Filimonas effusa: one gene and its partner. Each later gene encodes a partner of the first gene's protein in a complex. Links are inferred from orthologs where the notes say so. Each region holds a gene or a part of one and is shown on either strand. Other genes may lie near its edges.

Region 1 (11,255 bases):
AGTTAACACTGAAAAATGTAATCCGCTACATTCTGTCAAGTTCCTCCTCACCCGCAATCCTTTTCACATTCGTTTTTTTGAAATTCCTGAAATGGTACCGCACAATCAGTCTTACCCAGGTATTATCGTGATCAGGGATCGAACCAGAGATAATATTCGCATACTTGTCCTCCCACCTCGTATCCGATTTATTCAATATATCGTTCGCAAGGAGAGATATTTTTAACTTATCCTTTAAAATGGAAGCATTCCCGCCAACAGATAGATTATAACGGCCATAATAATGTGTCATCAGATCGTCTTTCCTGCTGTAATAAACATAACTGCAAAACACACTTACCTTGTCCGACAGGCTAAAATTGTTCTCCACCTTCAATATGTAATTCAGCTTTTGAACCTTCCTCACTTCCCCCAGGAACGGAACTTTTATTGACGGCCTCTCTATACCTGTACTTAAGGTGCCCTCATACCATTTCCGGGATAAAGAATAGTCGATATTCACGAAACTGTATTGCGCTTTGTCAAGATTAACAAAGGTGTACTTGATAATAGTAGGGTTCCTGTCATCCGGAACCGCAGTTAAAACACGGGGGCTGTTTTCTATACGGTGGCCGAAATTGAGACTCAGCCCTCTGAATAAAGACAGGTCTGCACTGAAATTATTGATAAGGGTAGGCCGTATCCTGGGATTGCCAACGGCGTAGGAATTGGCGTCGAAATAAATGACATTGGTACTAAGCTCGCGAAAAGCCGGCCTGTCTATTTTACGCGTATAACCGAATGTAAACGAAGACACCCGGCTGCTGCGAAATCTGCTGCTGAAAGAAACACTCGGAAACCATTCCCCGTAAGTTGAATCTACAAGCGTCGTTTGCAACGACCTCACCTTTGTCTCGGTTCGCTCATACCGTAACCCCGTATTCATGGTAAAAGCGCCAACGCGAAAATCAGCTTTCAGGTAGGCAGCGCTGATCTGGTCGTTGATGGCGTTGTTATCTGTATAATTATTTTCAAGGTTGTCTATATTGGTGGAAATCCTTTGGCTCTGTCGTTTCACCTCAGCATACTTTCCCCCTGCTTTCATGGTGATACGCCTGAAAACCGGCGTCTCAAAATCGGCGACCGCACTGTAAACTTCCGATTTGTCTCGATTATCCAGTAAGGTATTGAGCAATGTACTATTGGTATGATTCAATTCCGTGATTTTTTCCGCAGAAATATCAGAAACTTTCGAATAGTCGCCAATAAGCGACAACGATCTTGCACTGTCCATTTTAAACAGGTAATTCAGGCTATAGGTCGATACATCGGCCTTGCCGTTGCCACTTTTATTGACATCCCTGAATACGGTGGCCCTGTCGGTACGCGCGATGGTTTGCGCTGCCTGGGATTTCTCTTTCGAATCCTCACGCTTCAAAGTTACCTGCGCACCAATAACGTGTTTCTTGTAAAAAGCCTGGTTAATGGCGCCATAGATGTTATGGGCAGTAAAAGACGGATACCTGACCGCAGAATTCCGGTTTGTGATAGTATAAGAGTCCTGGAAGTTATTTTCATACGCTTCCTCCAGGTTTTTGTAGCGGTTCGCAGTATAAGAATAGTTGACCGCAAAATCCGTTGACCCAAACCGCCCATTCAAATTGCCACCTGTTGAATTCCTATACCTTTTCGCAAATTGAGCTTCATTATAGAGCTGGAAATTGACAGCGTCTGAAGGTGCCTTTTTAGTGGTGATCTTAATGACTGCATTGCCCGCTGCCGCATATTCCGCTGAAGGGTTCCGGTCTATTTCAAAGCTGACGATATCGCTTGACTGTAGCGTGGCTAGCTCTGCCGGATTCTTTAATTCCCGCCCGTTTAAGAAGATGATCGGTACACCTCTTCCAAACACCGTTATTTTGTTATTGTCATCTACTGTAATACCAGGGCTCCGCCGCAAGGCATCGAATACGTTCCCCGCCTTACTTAAAAAACTGCTGCTTACATTTACGAGAAGCTTGCCGTTTATATTCCTGATCACCGGGCGCGATCCTTTTACGATAACTTCCTGTATCGAAGAAACGGCGCTCTTTAAGCAAATCCGCCCCATATCCGCTTTTGCTTTCAATATAATGGTCTCAAAGCCCATACAGCTGATATGCAGATAACCCTCCGTATGATTACCGGCATAGGTGATCATAAAATGCCCATGTTCATTTGATATGGCGCCATTGATAAACGACGAGTCCGGTAAACCGAATAATACTACATTGGCGAAGGCGACGGGCTTGTTGCTGCTGTCTTGCAAATAGCCTTCTGCCTTTTGCGCAAAGGCCGGATAGGCTATCAGGAAAAGAAATAAACTAACGGTGTGGAACTTAAAATATGTCTTTTTCAAGCCATTGGATTTTAGAAAATGAGTAGTACTGGTCTGCGGCGTGTTGCAGATTGGTCAGATTCTCAGCTCTTTTCTACAATTACTTTGGTAATAACACAATCACGGCGTCTGCCTGATGATCTCCAGGCGGCGAACGAATATAGTGCGTGTTTCTGGCGTTTATAAATAATTGGGATGGACGATCAGAAATCATAATTGAATGGAGATTTTGCACGAAACATATTGCTATATAATATATAAGAGAGTGATGCTTTTACATGCCTAAGTGGTTCTTTTCCAGGGTGCCCACGGGAAAAGGCCTTATAAAACACGATCTCGGAGCCCCTGTATTGAAATCGCCGCGTCAACGGTCATGGGGTTTCCGGTTTTAAAAAGGGGATATCCGGGTTTGATAGACTAGAAAATAGGTCTTACCTTGCGACCTTATGTGCCTCAGCATATTAACCTGGGGGTTTAAAAGTAAAAATTAACAAAATTCTTTTATGGCAACTACATCAGATATCAGCCGTGGAATGATCCTGAAACTTGACGGCAGTCTGTACTCGGTGGTAGAATTCGGAGAAAACAAAACTGCACGTGCAGCAGCGAAAGTGTGGGCTAAGTTAAAGGGTGTTGACAACAGCCGTACTATTGAAAAAACCTGGAATAGTGGTGAAACTATTTTCCCGGTTCGTGTAGAGAAAAAAACTTTCCAGTACCTGTATAAAGATGAAACAGGGTTCAACCTGATGAATAACGAAACTTTCGAGCAAATCGCGCTTGCAGAAGACATGATCGATGCTCCTCAGTTCCTGAAAGACGGCTCCGAAGTATTTGTATTTATCAATACCGAGTCCGAACAACCTATTGGTGCAGAATTGCCTGAGAAAATTGTGGTGCAGGTTACCTATTGTGAGCCAGGTTTACGCGGCGATACTGCTACGCGTGCTTTAAAGCCTGCTACAGTTGAAACAGGAGCTACTGTAAACGTGCCTTTGTTCGTGAACGAAGGTGAGATCATCCGTATTAATACGAAGACCGGCGAGTACGTAGAGCGTGTAAAAGATTAAGCCGATACAACAGATATACAAAAGGATAGCATTTGCTATCCTTTTGTCGCATTATTCATTTAGTTCGGGAAAACATCCCTCTTTTGGCAAAAAAGCTATTATTATGTGAAAATTGCCTATTTTGCCACCCATTTTTGCTTAAAACGAGGTAAAAAAGCAATAAAAACCCCAAAAATCATTATATGGACTTCAAACACATTCAGGAACTGATCAAGGTTATTAATAAAAGTAACATCGGGGAGATTAGCATTGAGGAGAAGGACTTTAAGATAACCATCAAGCAGAAAGAAGACCAGGTGCAGACTGTCTTCGCCGCCCCTGCTGCTCCTGTATATGCTGCAGCTCCGGCTGTGCCACAGCAATTAGCTGCGGCTCCTGCTGCCGCTTTGCCGGCTGCAGAAGCTGCCCCGGCTGCCCCTAAAACCGATAACCTGATTACTATTAAAAGCCCTATGATCGGTACTTTCTACCGTCGCGCTTCACCCGATAAACCACTGTTTGCCGAAGTAGGAACCGAAATCGCTCCCGGTAAAGTGATCTGCATTATCGAAGCCATGAAACTGTTCAATGAAATTGAAAGTGAAATAAGCGGCAAGGTTGTAAAAGTACTTGTTGATGACGCTAGTCCTGTTGAATACGATCAACCTTTATTCCTGGTAGAACCCGCGTAAGAATGTAGAATGTTACAGTAGTATACTGCCAGGCAGTCACTACAGCATTTGACATTTGCATTTATCCTTCAAAATAAATAATAGTCGTGTTTAAAAAAGTACTGATAGCCAATCGGGGTGAAATAGCATTACGTGTTATCCGCACGTGCCGCGAAATGGGCATTAAAACGGTAGCGGTATATTCTACTGCCGATAAAGACAGTCTTCATGTAAAGTTCGCTGATGAGGCAGTATGTATTGGAAAGCCTCAAAGCAGCGAATCTTATCTCAATATTCCCCATATTATGGCTGCTGCTGAAATCACGAATGCCGATGCAATTCATCCGGGTTATGGTTTCCTCGCAGAAAACGCCAAATTCGCACAGATCTGTGGCGACCACGGTATTAAATTTATAGGCCCCACTCCCGAAATGATCAATTCTATGGGTGATAAGATCACCGCAAAAGAAACGATGATCAAAGCAGGCGTTCCCTGTATCCCCGGTAGTGACGGCTTGTTAGGAAGCCTGGAAGAAGCAAAAGAACTTGCTAAAAATCTCGTTGGTTATCCTGTTATCCTTAAAGCTACTGCAGGTGGCGGAGGTAAAGGTATGCGTGTGGTTTGGAGCGAAGAAGAAATGGAGCGCGCTTACAACACCGCTAAAACCGAGGCTGCCGCTTCTTTTAAGAATGATGGCATCTACATGGAGAAATTCGTGGAAGATCCCCGTCACATCGAGATCCAGGTAGCCGGTGACCGCTATGGCACCGTATGTCATCTCAGCGAGCGCGACTGCTCTATCCAACGCCGTCACCAGAAGCTGGTAGAAGAATCTCCTTCTCCGTTCATGACACCCGAATTACGCCAGCGTATGGGCGAAGCAGCTATCAAAGCTGCATCCGCTATCAACTACGAAAGCGTCGGTACCATTGAGTTCCTGGTCGATAAACACAGAAATTTCTATTTCATGGAAATGAACACCCGTATTCAGGTAGAGCACTGTGTTACGGAAGAAGTGATCAACTTCGATCTTATTAAAGAACAGCTGAAAATAGCAATGGGCGAAAAGATCTCCGGATTGAACTATGAACCCCAGATGCATGCTATCGAATGCCGTATCAACGCCGAAGACCCGTATAACGATTTCCGGCCTTCACCAGGCAAGATCACCGTATTACATACGCCCGGAGGCCATGGCGTACGCGTCGACAGCCACGTTTATGCAGGTTATGTGATCCCTCCTTTTTACGATTCTATGATTGGTAAACTTATCACTATTGCACGTACGCGCGAAGAAGCCATCGATACCATGTACCGCGCGCTGAGCGAATACGTGATCGAAGGCGTGAAAACTACCATTCCATTCCACTTACAACTGATGCAGAACGAAGATTTCAGAAAAGGTAACTTCACTACCAAATTCCTCGAAACTTTCCAGATGCAATAATAATTTATTGATGATACAAGAAGAGGTTGGCCTGTTTAAGACCAACCTCTTTGCTTTTATGCCATTCTGTAACCAAATGCCATGGGGGGCTGTACGTGAAACGTATTAAAGCGCTGATATTAACGCTGGGGCTGTTGCCTGGGGCCGCGTCCACCACCGGGCCTCATCATACGACCCATCTGGTTTTTTTGGTAGGTTTCGTAGCGAACATACTCTTCTTCAGAAAGAATAGCTTTCACCTTTTTGTTTGATTCCTCCTGGAGTTCCTTCATCTTAGCCATTTTAGCATCACGGTCAGAAGACTGATCCTGGAAGATCTCTCTTCTCTTGCTACTGGTTTCTTCGAGGATATCGGCTACTTTATTGGCTTTATCATCGCTCAGCTGAACAGAATCCTTCAGGTTTTTGAGGATCATCTCTTTGCGTTGAGCCGGATTGCCGCCACCGCCGCCTGGGCGTTGTGCATAAGCGCTGCCTGAAGCCAATGCTACCAGGACAACAAGGGCTACCATCATCTTTTTCATAACTGACTTTTTTGTATTGCAGTTGGTTGTAACTGCCTTATAAATTTACATCTTCCCAGCTTCTACCGCACGCTTCGTACATCCCGATTCGGCGAAAAAGGGGTGTTTGGGGGGCAAACGGCAAACCATACCTGGAATAAAAAAGCCCATATCTTACGATACGGGCTTTTCTATAAAACCGATGATAATTATAGCTGCTATTAGCGCAACAGGAGCATTTCCCTGTATTTGGGTAAGGTCCAGTCTTCGTCGCTAACCAGGTGTTCCAGTTTGTCAACATGGTAACGGATCTCGTCGAAGAACTTCGCTTTAACTTCTGCTTCGTAAGCAATTGCTTTTTCGCGGGTATTGGTGAGGTTGTTCGCAGCTTTTCTTGCCTCAACCATTTCATTTACTTTGGTGTAAATGATGTTTACACGCTCAGAGATCTCTTTCAGCAATTCTACTTGCGTAGCATAGGCGGCTTCTGGTAAACCAGCAGCTTTCAGGCTGTTGATATTGGTTGCCAGGCTTGTCTGATATTTGATAGCAGCAGGAAGAATGTGGTTAAGAGCGAGGTCTCCCATAACACGTCCTTCAATCTGTACTTTCTTCAGGTAGTTCTCAAGTTCAATTTCATGACGCGCTTCAAGCTCTGTATGTGTGTAAACAGCGTTTGATTCATACAGGTGCTTAGCCTTTTCAGTGATCATCGCGTCAAGTGCCAGCGGAGTGGTTTTTACGTTAGGTAAACCACGTTTTTCAGCTTCTTTAGCCCACTCTTCACTATAACCGTCACCTTCAAACAGTACTTTTTTGCTTTCTACAATGTACTTCTGAATAATGTGCATGATGGCAATCTCTTTCTTCTCGCCTTTTTCGATCAATGCGTCAACATCTTTCTTGAAGGTTTTCAGCGTTTCAGCCATGATAGTGTTCAGAACGGTCATAGCGTTTGCACAGTTGGCGTTGGAACCTACAGCACGGAACTCGAATTTGTTGCCGGTAAACGCAAAAGGAGAAGTCCTGTTACGGTCGGTATTGTCCAGCAGTAGTTCAGGAATGCTGCGGTGCAGATCGAGTTTCAGAATGGCTTCGTCCTGTTCGTCGAATTTATCACTAACTCTTGTTTCTATATCGGAAAGCACTTTTGCAAGCGACTGACCAACGAATACAGAGATGATAGCAGGAGGCGCTTCGTTCGCACCCAAACGGTGATCGTTACCTGCAGAAGCAATAGCAGCCCTTAACAGGTCAGAATAATCATGAACCGCTTTAATGGTGTTAACAAAGAAAGTAAGGAACATCAGGTTGGTCTTAGGCGTTTTGCCCGGAGCCAGCAGGTTTATACCTGTGTCGGTTGCCATACTCCAGTTGTTGTGTTTACCGCTACCGTTGATACCAGCAAATGGTTTCTCGTGCAGTAATACACGCAGCTTATGACGTTTAGCCACACGGCTCATGACGTCCATCAGCAGGGTGTTATGGTCAACAGCAATGTTAACTTCTTCGAAGATAGGAGCACACTCGAACTGAGCAGGAGCCACCTCATTGTGACGCGTTCTCAAAGGAATACCCAGCTTGTACGACTCTTCTTCGAAATCGCGCATGAAAGCATACACTCTCTCAGGAATAGAACCAAAGTAGTGGTCTTCCAGTTGCTGACCTTTCGCAGGAGAAGCACCAAATACGGTACGTCCGCACTGAACCAGGTCTGGACGGGCATTCGCCAGGGCTTCGTCAATAACGAAATATTCCTGTTCCCATCCCAGGGTAGCAGTTATTTTGGTAACGTTTTTATCGAAATAGTTGGCTACTTCCACAGCAGACTTGTTCATGGCTTCCAGGGCCTTCAGCAAAGGTCCTTTGTAGTCAAGCAGTTCACCGGTGTAAGAAACGAAAATGGTAGGGATACATAAAGTTTTTCCCTCGCCAATTTCCATGATGAAAGCAGGTGAAGAAGGATCCCACGCAGTGTAACCACGTGCTTCAAAAGTAGCGCGGATACCACCATTAGGGAAAGAAGACGCATCAGGCTCTTGTTGAATAAGGGTGCCGCCATCGAACTCTTCGATAGGCGTACCGTCACCTTTGATGGTGAAGAATGAGTCATGCTTTTCTGCAGTAGTACCAGTCAGGGGCTGGAACCAGTGTGTATAGTGTGTTACGCCTTTGCTCTCAGCCCAGGCCCTCAGACCATTAGCGATTTGATTGGCAACGGCGCGATCAATTTTTTTGCTTCCCTTAATGCTCGCAACTAAGCTCTTGTAAGCTTCATCGCTTAAAAATGAACGGGCTGTTTTAAGGGTGAAAACATTTTCCCCGAAGATGGCAGTTACTTTCGAAGTACTGGGGACAGCAACTTTCGTTGCGTTGGTAAGGTCATTGATTGCCTGAAATCGTAATGACATAGAGTTTAAATTTTTTTTTGCGATGACAAAACAAGCATATTTCTGGAACAAATAGCCATTTCGAATAGTAAAATTGCGAAAAAAACGCCTCTAAAGTTCAAAAATGGTGAAAAAAATATCCGGATGACTGTTAGTTTCTTAAAAAAATGGGGAAAAATTTTAAATATAGTAATAATTATAATGGATGAAGGCGCCCAACTTTCTGCCGCCTGCCATTCTTCCATCTGCCATCTTTTCTTACGTTTGCGGCATGAGCAATTTAAATGATACACCGGTGATTATTGTTACGGGTGCGGCAGGATTTATTGGCAGTTGTATGGTACAGTTTCTGAACGAAAACGAACACCATAACCTCATATTGGTGGATGATTTCGGAGTAGAAAAGAAAAGAGCCAACTGGGAAGGCAAAGAATATATCAGAACTGTAGAACGTCAGTCTTTTTTCGAATGGCTTGAAAAAGAACAACCTGAAATTTCTATTGTGTTTCACCTGGGCGCACGTACCGATACAACCGAATTCGATTACGCTATACACGAAGAGCTAAATGTGCAGTATTCTCAGAAGATGTGGGAATATTGTACTGCCAGGCAAATTCCACTGGTATATGCTTCTTCGGCTGCAACCTATGGCAATGGTGAACTGGGGTATAACGATGATCATGAAGTGGTGAAACAGCTCCAGCCATTGAATCCTTACGGTATAAGCAAAAATGAATTCGACAAATGGGCGTTACAACAAACTCAACAGCCCCCCTTCTGGGCAGGTCTCAAGTTCTTTAATGTATATGGCCCTAATGAATATCATAAAGCTCGTATGGCCAGCGTTATATTTCATTCCTTTAACCAGATCAGGGATACCGGTTTGGTTAAGCTGTTCCGCAGCCACAAAGATGGCTTTAACGATGGCGAGCAACTGCGCGACTTCGTTTACGTAAAGGATGTGGTGAAGGTCATGTATTGGCTGATGCAACAGCAGGAGGCTGATACCGCCGGTAAACCCGCATCCGGCTTGTATAACCTGGGCACAGGTACAGCGCGCTCTTTTATCGACCTGGTAAAAGCAACGTTTGCCGGCGTTGATAAAGAACCCAATATTCAGTTCATCGATATGCCTGAAGATATCCGTGATAAATACCAGTACTTTACCGAAGCCAATATGAATAAGCTGAAGGAAGCAGGATACCACAAGCCATTTTATTCTCTTGAAGAGGGGGTTGATGACTATGTGAGGAATTATTTGTCAGCCGGTAAAATATTCTAAGGTGTTTAAATAGAATGAGCCATAACCATGGATATCCCCGGTTATGGCTCATTCATTTACAGCCGGTGCATGAAATTTAAAAGATAGGAGGAAGATATGAAGAGCGAAGATTTTCAAATAGCGCCTTACCAGGAGGTTTTCAGAGACCAGATGGTAAGTGTTTGGGAGCAATCGGTACGGACTACGCATGATTTCCTGCTCGAAGAAGATTTGCAGGAAATTAAGTCCTTTGTAAAAGAAATTGATTTTTACGCTTTGCAGGTCTATTGCCTGTTATACAACAACAGTGTAGTTGGATTTATTGGCGTAGCAACTGATAAAGTGGAGATGTTGTTTTTATCACCTGATTGCATAGGGCTGGGGTTAGGCAAATGGCTCATGCATTTTGCTATAGAACAACTGGGCGCCTGTAAAGTGGATGTAAATGAGCAGAACAAAAAAGCGCTGGCATTTTACAATAAGCTGGGCTTTGAACCATATGAACGGTCTGCGCTTGATGACCAGGGCAAAGCCTATCCTTTGTTGAGAATGGCTTTAAAGCGTATGTAAGTTGTTTGTCTTCTTTCTATTGAAAACCTGCATTTTAATGGCTCACAAGCATTGTCATGCTTTTAACTGGCCGGAGATTTCGGTTCAGTCCCGATTTTTTCCGGTTCATTGGTTTTAGGATTTGAGCTGAATACTGCTAATGCACATTTGCCTGTCCGTAAGTAAAATAAAGCCTGGCGGCAAATTTTGGATGAGCAACAATAGAATACCCGTATTATCCTTGGTTGTTTTTGTATGGAGTGTAGTAAGCAGTTGTCGTTCGGGCGGCGGAAGCGATGAGGCTTTGGCTGTAATGCCAACCCCGGAATTACCGGTGATGACGCTCGATACAACTACTGCTTTAACCATCCGTGATTATGCGGCTTTGTTGGAAGGTACGGAAAACGTAGATCTCCGCCCCCAGGTTAGTGGTTATCTTGAAAAGATCTTTGTAGAAGAAGGCAGGTTTGTTACTGCAGGACAGCCTTTGTTTACGCATAAGGATAGGTGACGATGGTGTCGATAAACTGGTAGTACGTAATAACATTCAGCTGATACCGCATATGCTGCCGTCAACCCGCCTCGGATTGGATAATATTCAGAAACGATATACTTTGCTGTTTAATGAAACTGTTATTGTAGAAAAAGAAGACGGTGAATTCATCGTAAAACTGCCATTGATTGATCTATAAATAAGATATTATGCGGGTAGTGATCATTGAAGATGAGAAACCGAATGTACACGTTTGAAAAAATTGCTGGCCGACATACATGCTGATATTGATGTAATAGCCACACTTGATACAGTGGCAGGAAGCGTAACCTGGTTTCAACAACATCCTCATCCGGATGTGGTATTGATGTACATTCGCATCGCCGATGGATTGAGCTTCGATATCTTTCAGAAAGTGAACTTGCTTTGCCCGGTTATCTTCACTACAGCTTACGATGAGTATGCCGTGCGGGCATTTAAAGTAAATAGTCTTGATTACCTGCTTAAACCTGTAGAAAGAGAACAGGCACTCGAT
Region 2 (11,218 bases), on another replicon or contig:
ACTTCGTTTAAAGCTTTGTAAGCTTCAGCCACTTCGGAAGGTTGGGTATAGAGTTTGGAGTTTTCAACACCAGAGTTGTCGACGCCGTCTTCTTCACCGCCTGTTACGCCCAATTCGATTTCGATGCTCATACCGAGGGGAGCCATTCTTTTGAAGAAGGCTACAGAGGTTTCGATATTTTCATGCAGGGGTTCTTCGGAGAGGTCGAGCATGTGAGAACTGAACAGGGGGCGGCCGTTTTTGGCTTTAAATTCTTCGCCGGCTTTGATGAGGCCGTCGATCCAAGGCAGCCATTTCTGGGCGGCGTGGTCGGTGTGCAATACAACGGGGACGCCATAGTATTGTGCAACGTTATGAATATGAAGCGCGCCGCTTACGGCGCCGGCGATGTTAGCCTGCAGGTTATCGTTGGGCATACCTTTACCCGCGATAAACTGGGCGCCACCGTTACTGAACTGAATGATAACGGGAGATCCCACTTTGGCAGCAGTCTCCAATACAGCATTGATGGTATTGGTGCCTATGGTGTTAACGGCAGGCAATGCAAACTTATTTTGTTTGGCATCGGCATACAAAGAAGCTAACTCTTCGCCGTATAATACACCGGCATTGTACTTGGCCATCTTGAAAGTTTTTAGGTTTTAGAATAATTAGGTTTAGTTATTATACTAGGCGATGCAAAATAAACGTATAAATCACGAAGATTCAAAGGAAATTAGTGGCCATCTGTGAGCCGTGATAGCTCAAACTGCTTATTTTTGCTATCCTCAAATTCCTAACGGATATTATGAACAAAGAAGAAGATTTCGATTCGAACCTAGCGGGCGAAGAAGGAAGCCAGCAATCAGCTGAAGCCAAAGAGCGTTGGTTTCGCCGCCTTCGTAAGGGCATAACCACTTCTACTGCCGATAAAAAGGAGACGCCAGAAGGTTTGTGGAGTAAATGTCCTGAGTGCAATTATATATGCACTACCACTGAGCTTGCCGAAAGTATGTATGTATGTCCGAAGTGTAACTACCATCATCGTATTGGCAGTGAAGACTATTTCAATATCATATTCGACGATAAAACATATACGGTTCATTTCGATAATATCATCAGTAAAGATTTTTTGGGTTTTACGGATCTGAAGCCTTACCAGAAGCGGCTTGACGAGATACATTCCAAGACTGATCTGAAGGACAGTATGCGTGTGGCTCATGGCAACGTACTTGGCAGCGGCCTGGTGGTTGCGGCTATGGATTTTGAGTTCATTGGCGGTTCGCTGGGAAGTGTTATGGGTGAGAAGTTTGCCCGTGCGGTAGACCTGTGTATAGAGCTTCATTTGCCTTTCCTGGTAATATCGAAGAGCGGGGGCGCCCGTATGATGGAAAGCGCTTTCAGTTTGATGCAGTTAGCGAAGACTTCGGGAAAATTATCGCAGCTGAGCGATGCCGGTCTGCCATTTATTTCGATGCTTACCGATCCTACGTTTGGTGGTATTTCGGCGAGTTTTGGGATGCTGGGGGATCTTAATATAGCTGAACCTGGTGCGTTAATTGGTTTTGCGGGTCCGCGTGTTATCAAGGAAACGATCAAAAAAGACCTGCCGGAAGGTTTCCAGCGCAGTGAGTTCCTTCTTGATCATGGTTTCCTGGATTTCATTGTTGACAGAAAGACTTTGAAGGAGAAACTTGCGCAGGTAATTACGTTATTCAACGGTTAGAACAGACGCCAGCCAGCGGGTTTGTAGTTTTGGGAGACCAGTTGTTACAGCTCCTGCGTTTCGTAATAACCTTACAGTCAAAAGCGAAAAAGAGGCCTACTACTACCCTTTTTCGCTTTTGACTTTTTATTTTTGCAGACTGTACCTGCTAAGCGGGTTATGTATACTTTAACATTTTAAAAGCCAAAAAGCAAAAGCAAAAAAAGAAAGAGCGTTTATTTTTGATTTTTACTCCCTTATTATCAGGGGTTCCAGCAGGCTTGTTTTGGCAGGCTCACCCGGAATTTGGCATCAGACCTTTGAATTGCACAATTGATATGGCAAAAGAGATGAACAACAGGCAGGCCTATTTCAATTACTACATAGAAGATAAATATGTAGCGGGAATAGTGTTGCTGGGAACGGAAGTAAAATCGATACGTGATGGCAAGGTAAGCTTCAATGATGCTTTCTGCCTGTTTGATGACGGAGAGCTTTGGGTAAGAGGTTTATATATTGCTGAATATGCGCGTGGCACTTCGAACAATCATATAGCAGTTCATGACCGTAAGTTATTGCTGACAAAGCGGGAGCTGAAGAAAATGGGGGTTAAAATGAAGGAGAAGGGGTTTACCATAGTGCCGTTGCGTGTTTTTTTAAACGAGAAGAACCTGGTAAAGGTGGAGATTGGCCTGGGAAGAGGTAAAAAGCTGCATGACAAGCGTGATACGATAAAGCAGCGCGATGCCGACCGTGATCTGAAGCGCTATATCGGTTAGAAGACAATTAGCACGATTCTTGAATAACTCTGCAAAATCCCGCCACCATAAATGAAACGTCATTATTTTCTGTTGTTGTTGTGTGTACTTATGAGTGTTGCCACTACCTTACAAGCCCAGACGGTGAAAGGGAAATGGTATGGCGTAGGTAATGTTAATATAGATGGCAGTGCCAATAACTATCTCTGTGAGCTGATCCTGGAGCAGAAGGGCAGTGTAGTTACGGGGGAGTTCAATTATTTCTTTCGCAATGGTTATTTCAGCAATAAGATAAAGGGTACTTACAATGCGACCAAGCGGCAGTTAAAGATCAATTTTATGCCGATGATCTTTTATAAGACGGTAGATGCGGCTATGGGGGTAGATTGTATGATGGAAGGAACCTTTACTTTAAAGGCATCGAAAATAGAGACCACGCTTTCGGGGCGTTTTACCAGTGATGACCTGCATACTTACAGCTGTGCTCCTATCAATGTAAAGTTCACAAAATTGCTGAAGGAAGTGCCTTTCCAGCAGCTTGTTGAAACAGAGATAGAGAAGCAGGCGAAGGATACCCTTGTTCGTCCTGCCGAGTCGCCTATACAGAAACTGCAGCGGGAAGCTTCTATCCAGCTGAATATGCGTACCAAAGAGATCGTGAAGGAGCTAGAGGTATCGGAGGATTCTGTAAGGATAGATCTATATGATAACGGAGAGTTTGATTATGATACCGTTTCCGTGTTCTATAATGGCAAGCTGGTTCAGCATAAGCAATTGCTGGAGACGCGCAAGCCTATTACCTTCAAAGTAGCGGTAGATTCTATTGCAGCCAATAACGACCTGGTGATGTTTGCAGAGAATCTTGGCACCATACCTCCGAATTCGGCGTTGATGATCATTACGGATAAGGATCATCGTTACGAGATAAACCTGACCAGTACTTACCAGAAGAATGCGGCTGTGCGGTTACGAAGGAAAAAGGAGTGAGCCGATGGCCTACTCCTCCGGTAATTCGTGACCGCGGTGGCAGGTGGCGCATGAAACTGCCTGGATCACCTTTGTAGTATCGGTGGCCGGGGTGAAATAGCGGCGATTGATGTCGTTTGTCATACGGATCATTTCGCGGGTCGTTTCTTTTTCGGGTTTGGCGTCGCTGGCGAAATCGGGACGATTAGGGTCCATTTCGCTCTGGGCATGGCAGAAGTTACATTTTACGCCCAGGGCCGTATTATAGCCACGCATGATCTGCTGGAGGCTATCGCGGCTGATATCCTGGGGCAATACTTTCAGATTACGTTTACGGGGTTGCTGATAGGGTTTGTAGGCGGTTACGCTGATAAATACGGCAGCGTTCAGCAACAGCAGTACGACTGTTTTCTTAGAGTGGGGTTTCGACATATCATCAATTATTAAGGGAAGATAGGAAAAAGATAGTAGCTGGCGGGTGAATAACAGGCAGTTACAGAAAGAAAAAGGGATAGGACCTGTTATGGAGGTTCTATCCCTTTTTTATTTCGCAGCGAGAGCGATGTGTTTATATAATGCTCTGCTGTGCTATTTTATTATGTTATGAAACAGACGCAGCTTCTTCTTTAAGGTGATTATAGCTGTTTTTGCTGGATTCTATCAGTTTGAGAATACGTGCACGAACATCATCTTTTAAGCCGTCGACTTCACCTTCGAAGATGGATTGTAATTCGTCGAGTTCCTGACCTGCGTGGCCTCGGAGCCGGCGAAGTTTTCTTTTCCAGGTATCAGCTGTGTCAGAGATCTTCTGACGCGTTTCTTTACCGGAAGCTGGCGCTACCAGCAAGCCTATAGCTACACCGGCTACGAGGCCGGATAACGTACCTACTAAAATTTTTTGTACACTCATAGGAATGTTTTTTGGGTAATGAATAGTGTTTCTATTCTATTATCCAAGAACCTTGCCAGCCTCTTCGCGTTCGGCGAGCCATTTACGGCGGCCATAGCCTTGCAGGACATGGCGTTCGCTATGATAGGAAGAACGGACGAGGGGACCGCTTTCAACATAGTCGAAACCAAGCTCGTAGGCGATTTCGCGGAGTTCTGCGAACTCGTTGGGGTGTACAAAACGGTGAACGGGAAGATGTTTTTGTGTGGGTTGCAGGTACTGTCCCAGGGTAAGAACGTCTACATTTACTGCGGCGAGGTCTTCGAGCGCCTGGATCACTTCTTCTTTGGTTTCGCCAAGTCCGAGCATGATACCTGTTTTAGTACGGCGGCCGCCCTGTTTGAGGTATTTGAGCACTTCGAGGCTGCGCCTGTATTTGGCCTGGATGCGCACCTGACGGCTCAGGCGTTCCACGGTTTCCATGTTATGGCTTACTACTTCGGGAGCGGCGTCGATCACGCGCTGAATATTCTCTTCCTGGCCTTTGAAGTCGGGGATGAGCGTTTCGAGTGTAGTACCCGGATTTAATGCTTTTACGGCTTTAATGGTATTGTACCAGATGATGGAGCCACCATCTTTCAGTTCGTCCCTGTCGACGCTTGTAAGCACGGCATGTTTGACTTTCATGAGGTGGATGGCTTCGGCGACCCGCTGCGGTTCGTCCCAGTCGACGGGATCGGGTCTACCTGTGGCTACGGCGCAGAAGCCGCAGCTACGGGTACAGGTATTACCCAGGATCATAAACGTGGCGGTACCTTCTCCCCAGCACTCTCCCATATTCGGACAATTACCGCTTTCACAGATGGTGTGAAGCTTGTGATTGTCAACCAGATTACGAACGTTCTTATAGCTATCCCCTATTGGAAGTTTTACGCGCAACCAACTGGGTTTTTTAAGTTTAGCCTCCGGTTCTGCAACTGTTTCTGTCTTTGTAACGATCGGTAATTCACGCATAGATGCAAAATTAGGTCACTTTCTCTTACCAAACACCAACGCTACGTGTGCATTGAAAAAGAACTTTTTATCGGATCCTGTCACCATAATGGGCATATCCTTGGTATAATATTCAGCGTTCACCCCCACTTCGAGTGCAGATAACAAGTCGTTAAAGCGGCCATAATCGAATCGCAGGGCGAGCCTGGCATGTACACCGGGTACATAATCGATGTTGCCGAAGCCTTTAAAGGGGCCGCTGCTTCCTACGATAGCTCCCGGGTCGAGGAAGACCGTTTTATTATCGTTGTAGCGGATATCTTTTTCTACTCCGCCTTCATTTACTACGAGGTAATAGGGTTTAAGCATACCGAGGGAGAGGCCTCCGCCGTAGATGGCAGATACGGCTACGCCGTTACGGTTACCTTTTCCTCCTATCATGTATTGTTGTGCAAGTCCGCCTTTGAGGTAGTAGAAGTTATTTTGTTTGCCGAAGATGAAGGGATTTCCGTAGTAGAAGAATCCGTCGCCGCGGGTTCTTTTTTCTTCTTTGGCGTTTTTGCGTTCACCGAGTTCAATCCACCACAGGTTTGTTTTTGTGATGGTTTTATACTTGCCATGTTCATAGAAGATGCCATAGCCATCGGTATTGAGCTTAATGCCGAATTCGCCCTGCTTATTGAAGATAAGGGCGCCTTCTTCCTCCTGCTTTATCAACTGGTTAATGCGTTGCTTCCGTTCTTCTTTCTTCTGCTGCCTAGTGTTGGCAGTTTGTCCAAATCCGGCCGCCGTAATGATAACTGCTATCGCTACTAAAAATGTTTTCTTCACAACGAATTGTTTGATAGGCGTAAATTTAGGCAAATTTTTCTCCAATGACTTCACAAATAATTTATACCGGGAATTTAAGAACAGAGGCAAAACACCTGCAGAGCGGAACAGTCATTGAAACCGATGCGCCTGTCGATAATCAAGGCAAGGGTGAACGATTTTCCCCTACCGACCTGGTAGCTACGGCGCTGGGCAGCTGCATATTAACCACTATGGGAATCAAGGCCCGGGATATGGAAATAGACCTTGAGGGCACTACAATAGATGTGACAAAAGTTATGGTAGCCGACCCGCGCAGGATAGGCACTATAAAGGTGGTATTACACTTCCCTCCCGGTTTGCAGGTAAGTGAAAAGGATAAAACCATACTTGAGCGTACTGCGCATGCCTGCCCGGTAGCTCAAAGTCTTCATTCTTCACTGGTACAGGAAATAAGCTTCCACTGGAACAACTAAGTGGCTCCGCTGGTCCTTAGTATTTTGTTTCCTATTGCACAATTGAGGCAGCGCCTGCAGTTGCAGTAGTTGCCGGTAAGTTCGATCAAAGCCTGGGTATCTGTTGCGTTATGAACGGATATGCCTGCTTTTACCCATTTGCGGGTAATGGTGTTTTGTTCGGGCGGGATCTGTGACAGCCAATCGATGGCCCTTTGCTGGATCTCCGGTATCTGTTTGTACCTGCCATAAGCAAAAAGCAATGGTATCACTGCATTTATGATAATGCCGGCTGTGGCAGCCTTACCCAGTTTTTTAGGCTGGAACGATGTGTTATCGTTGAAGCTGTAGTGATAATGCCAATAGTCGTTGGCGGTAGCCTCGAAAAACGTTATCACCGAGGCCAGGTCTTCTGTTTCGGTGATGAAGGCAAAGAGGTGTTGTTTCTGGTGTAACAGCATCGCCATTTGTGCGAGCCTGAGCGAGGGGAAGGCGGCAGGCCTTAACCTGAGAAATGCGGGCCGTTGTTTTAGAACGGGCAGCCGGTATTTATGTTGCAGGAAGCGGTATTCGCGCTGCAGCATTTGCGGATAGCTATCGGTAAATTCATCGTTGAGCAGGTTGGCTTGTCCCAATAAAAGCGCTTCGAGCTGCTGGATGCAGTGTTTATGCCGGATCAGCAGTTTTACAGGTAATGACCTGGCGATTTGTTCGAAGCAGCCGGCATTTACTTTCATACCATAACTCCGGGCGAGTTGCCACCAGCATACTTCTTCCCAATGATTGCCGGCGGCCTGCAGGGACAGCAGCACTTCATCTGCCTTTCTGCAAAGGCGTTCTACTGCCAGTCTTTCGGTAAAGGCCAGCCAAGCAAGCGGTGACAAGCAGGGTAACTGCCAGCTACAAGCCAGTTCTCCTGCGTTATGCATGAGCATGGCATAGTGCTGGAGCAGCATATTTGCCACCAACGGTTGTAATTCGAGAATAGCCAGGTGTGCGGCGTTGCCTGGAGGCTGTTTATCGTGCGACCATACCACATGCAGGATGACGTTATCGTATCTGCGATCGCAGTGATGGCGATGCCTGTACCAATCGGAAGTATAGATATGGATCTCTACATTTCCCACCCATAAAATACCACCTATCAGAATTTGTGCGTTAAGGAAATCGGGGCCCTGGTCTTTATTCCATTTCCCGGGAGCTATCACCTGTAAGGGGTCGCCCTGAACGGAATACAATGTTACCTGATTATAATACCGGTGCGCCCAGATGAACTGCAGCAATTCTTCTCTGAGGAAGGCTATGGGTAAGGGATAGGTTAGCATAGCAAGTGCTTTGCTCAAAAGTAAGCAGCTATGCTATAAAAGCTATGGTCATTTTGTTCAGGCCAGGTTACCGGGAGCAGTGAGTGCACGAACTACCCTGCTCACCGGCAAGCCCATTACGTTATAAAAGTCGCCATCGATACTTTTTATACCTATTACACCAATCCATTCCTGGATGGCATAAGCGCCGGCTTTATCATATGGTTTGTATTTATCGACGTAGAAAGCAATTTCTTCGGGAGTAAGCGGGTAAAATTCGACACGTGTTACATCGTAGAAGCTGGTTTCTTTTTCGGGCGTGATGAGCACTACACCGGTGATCACTTCGTGTACAAGTCCTGACAGGTCTTTAAGGATAGCGATAGCTTCTTGGCGGTCTTTTGGTTTACCGATGATGCGATTACCGAGGACGACAACAGTATCGGCTGCAAGGATGGGCGCTCCTGTTTTTCCGAGGTTATTCTTTTGGAGGTATTCTTTTACTGCCAAAGCTTTATTGCGGGCGATGTGGATGGGAACTTCCGCTATTGCCATTCCTTCGGGGTAAGCTTCATCTGTTTCCCTGACCACTATTTCAAACGGGATCTCTGCCCATTCCAGTAATTGTTTACGTCTTGGAGACTGGGAAGCCAAAATCAATTGTTGCATACCGCAAAAATACAGGCCGTCATGAATACAGCAAAAAGAAGACCATGGAAAGAATACCTGTGAGCATCACCAGCTTGATAAGTGAGCTAAGACGATGGTAATCTTCGGGAGTGCGCGCCGGGAATAACAAGCGGAATGCTTTGATGAGCGGCGTTATAATGAGCACAACAGTGTAGACAATGCTGATCCACCATCCAAAATGCATGACATAGAACTGGATCGCAATGAGCACAGCAATGAGGACTGTAAACCAAACCGAGACAAAAACTTTGGTTGCCATGGTACCCCATACGATAGGCATGGTTTTACATCCGTATCTTCTATCACCTTCCACGTCTTCCATATCTTTCACGACTTCTCTTATGAGAGAAATAATAAAAGCAAAGCCGGTATAGAGCACTGTGAGCCTGAATATTTTTTCAAAATCGAGATTAGCTGCTCGGTGATAAAGCTGGAAAAAGCGGCTGCCTTCGAGCCAGGTAAGTACTATGATAGACCAGGCGGTGATTGCCGCCACGACTACATTGCCGATGAGGAATTTTTTCTTTAGCGTTGTGGAATAAAAGAACAGCAGGATAACACAAACAAAGGAGGTAATACCTGCTATTTTACTGCTGGTATGAAGGTCGACGTATATATTGCAAGCTATAGCCAGGAAGTTAAGTATGATATGCCATACCAGTACCCAGCGCCGTTTAATGATCTTTGCAACGATGACCTTACCGGGTTTATTCACCAGATCGATATTGAGGTCGAAATAGTCGTTGATGATATACCCTGCAGCGCCCATGAGCACGTATGAAAAGCAGATCAGCAAGAAGTAGACGCCCTGGATGTTGTTATGGATACCTGCATGCCTGAAGATTGGCTGCAGTACGCAATATTCGAACATCACCTGCGTAAGTATAATAAATAACAGGTTAGGCCAACGTACCAGGCGAAGGAAGGCTGTGATCAATCTCATTCGGAACTACAGGTGTGTCTTTTTTTGAAATATGCTGTATAAATGAAAATACGATAATTTATTGCGATTTCACCCTGGTGTCGACCATCCAGTCGCCACGCAGTTTCATTGTTTTTTCGATGACATCCCTGCCGCAACCTTCTCCCCCTTTGAACGGGGAGATATAACGTGCGATACCCCTGATCTCTGTTACGGCATCGGCGGGGCAGCAAGGCAGTCCAACAGATAACATGGCCTCGTAATCGGGGATATCATCGCCCATAAAGAGGACTTCCTGTGGCTGCAGGCCGTGGGCAGCCATATACTGCAAGAGGCATTCCAATTTGTTTTCCACCTTCATGAAGACCTCTGTAACGCCTAATTTATGGAGCCGTTCCTTTACTTCGGGTGAGTCGCCGCCGGAAATGACGGCTACGCGGTATCCTTTTTTGATGGCCAGCTGTAATGCATAGCCATCCTTAATATTCATGCGGCGGACCATGGCTCCACCTGGCATTACCAGTAACATACCATCGGTAAGCACGCCATCTATATCGAAAACAAAGCTGGTAACAGGCTTGAACAATTCAAGTACATTCATACGTTATCTACTTATTGCCTCGAGAGGCAGGCCTGCAAAAGTAGGCAAAGCAGTTTAGCAGATAAAGAATCTTATTTTACGAACAGCTGTTCGTTTTTTGAAATAAATTCCTTAGTTTTGTGTTATCCCTACGATAATATACGGGGAAATTCGGTTGCTTGCTCACAAACAAAAGTCCCCGTGCGGTTCTCCGCAACGGGGATTTTTATTGGTTAACAGCAATTCTTATTCAAAGGTCAGCACTACTGCCTTAAGCAGCGTGAAACGTACTGTTTTCCGTTAGCTTGCAATTTGCTGGTAGCGGAAGGTATAATAAGGGAAAAGGGTTCCTTTATAGATGCTTTGAATTTCGAATTTAAAGATCACTGCACCTTTCTGCCATAAAAGCGTACGACCTGCCACTGGTTGAATGGTATGGTTATTCCACATGTATTTATACCAGCCTTTTCCATTGGCGAAGGCTGCTACAGGTGGCGGGACATTGTCGCCAACCACCTCATTCATACCTATGGTATTGTTATCTGGATCGAGGGCGTCATCGAAATCGTCTGCCACTACGGAAGTAAAGGATTTGTCGATATACTTAAGGACAGGAGCGCCAAACCCGGTTGGAGCGGTGATATCGCCTGTAGCTGTGCCAGTGAATTTTATATCGAAGGTGGTGGATGTGCCGGCTTCATTGTCGGTGAAGATCCAATAGAAATTACCATCGGCAGGCTGGCCGGGGCTAGTTGAATATGCCTGACGGAAAGTATCTACCTGATAAAGTCCACTTGTATTGTAAATGGTACCGGAAGTAACGCCTGAGCCTGTGATAGCCTGCGGCGTACTACCTACAATAACGCCCAGTCCATTATTGAGCGTTAAACCGGGAGACTGCACCTCTTTATTTTTGGAGCAGGAAGCTGCAAAAACAGAGAAAGCGGCGATCAAGATTAACATTGCGTTTGTAGCGCTTAGCTTAGCTTTGCCCCCTTTCAGCAGGGAGCCATTGTTTTGAATTCGCATGATTGTGTGTTTTTGAAAGGAATGAATGGTGTTTCCTGTAGTGGGAGTGACGGGATCAGCGTCACTCCCATTTTTATAGGATAATGATCATTGCTGTTAACCAGTTATATAAATCAGATAGGCTTTTAGTTCCAATGT

The links.
Region 2: the proteins of accB (region 1) and accD are in contact, whole or in part, in a solved structure (PDB 8UXZ), measured with the Escherichia coli proteins. The link is inferred for Filimonas effusa from one-to-one orthologs.

The regions. Positions count from the first base shown.
Region 1 is NZ_SDHZ01000002.1:165,075-176,329, reverse strand. What follows is about bases 2,570-5,352. They hold accB (acetyl-CoA carboxylase biotin carboxyl carrier protein), read left to right. Parts: upstream 2,570-3,608; coding sequence 3,609-4,097; downstream 4,098-5,352. Other genes in these bases: accC (acetyl-CoA carboxylase biotin carboxylase subunit), read left to right, coding at 4,184-5,352; efp (elongation factor P), read left to right, coding at 2,860-3,426. Also shown: ESB13_RS12105 (outer membrane beta-barrel family protein), read right to left, coding at 26-2,377; more of accC, read left to right, coding at 5,353-5,524; ESB13_RS12085 (hypothetical protein), read right to left, coding at 5,644-6,048; ESB13_RS12080 (glutamine synthetase III family protein), read right to left, coding at 6,249-8,438; rfaD (ADP-glyceromanno-heptose 6-epimerase), read left to right, coding at 8,689-9,699; ESB13_RS12070 (GNAT family N-acetyltransferase), read left to right, coding at 9,796-10,248; ESB13_RS12065 (biotin/lipoyl-binding protein), read left to right, coding at 10,439-10,738; ESB13_RS12060 (hypothetical protein), read left to right, coding at 10,695-10,919; ESB13_RS24190 (LytR/AlgR family response regulator transcription factor), read left to right, coding at 10,974-11,255. UniProt on the Escherichia coli protein: This protein is a component of the acetyl coenzyme A carboxylase complex; first, biotin carboxylase catalyzes the carboxylation of the carrier protein and then the transcarboxylase transfers the carboxyl group to form malonyl-CoA.
Region 2 is NZ_SDHZ01000001.1:1,747,537-1,758,754, forward strand. What follows is about bases 1-2,746. They hold accD (acetyl-CoA carboxylase, carboxyltransferase subunit beta), read left to right. Parts: upstream 1-787; coding sequence 788-1,705; downstream 1,706-2,746. Other genes in these bases: fbaA (class II fructose-bisphosphate aldolase), read right to left, coding at 1-623; smpB (SsrA-binding protein), read left to right, coding at 2,023-2,463; ESB13_RS06550 (hypothetical protein), read left to right, coding at 2,515-2,746. Also shown: more of ESB13_RS06550, read left to right, coding at 2,747-3,429; ESB13_RS06555 (c-type cytochrome), read right to left, coding at 3,439-3,840; ESB13_RS06560 (YtxH domain-containing protein), read right to left, coding at 4,010-4,318; lipA (lipoyl synthase), read right to left, coding at 4,358-5,311; ESB13_RS06570 (hypothetical protein), read right to left, coding at 5,327-6,121; ESB13_RS06575 (OsmC family protein), read left to right, coding at 6,166-6,576; ESB13_RS06580 (DUF2851 family protein), read right to left, coding at 6,573-7,880; ESB13_RS06585 (Maf family protein), read right to left, coding at 7,938-8,528; ESB13_RS06590 (geranylgeranylglycerol-phosphate geranylgeranyltransferase), read right to left, coding at 8,548-9,492; ESB13_RS06595 (KdsC family phosphatase), read right to left, coding at 9,551-10,072; ESB13_RS06600 (hypothetical protein), read right to left, coding at 10,352-11,080; ESB13_RS06605 (hypothetical protein), read right to left, coding at 11,177-11,218.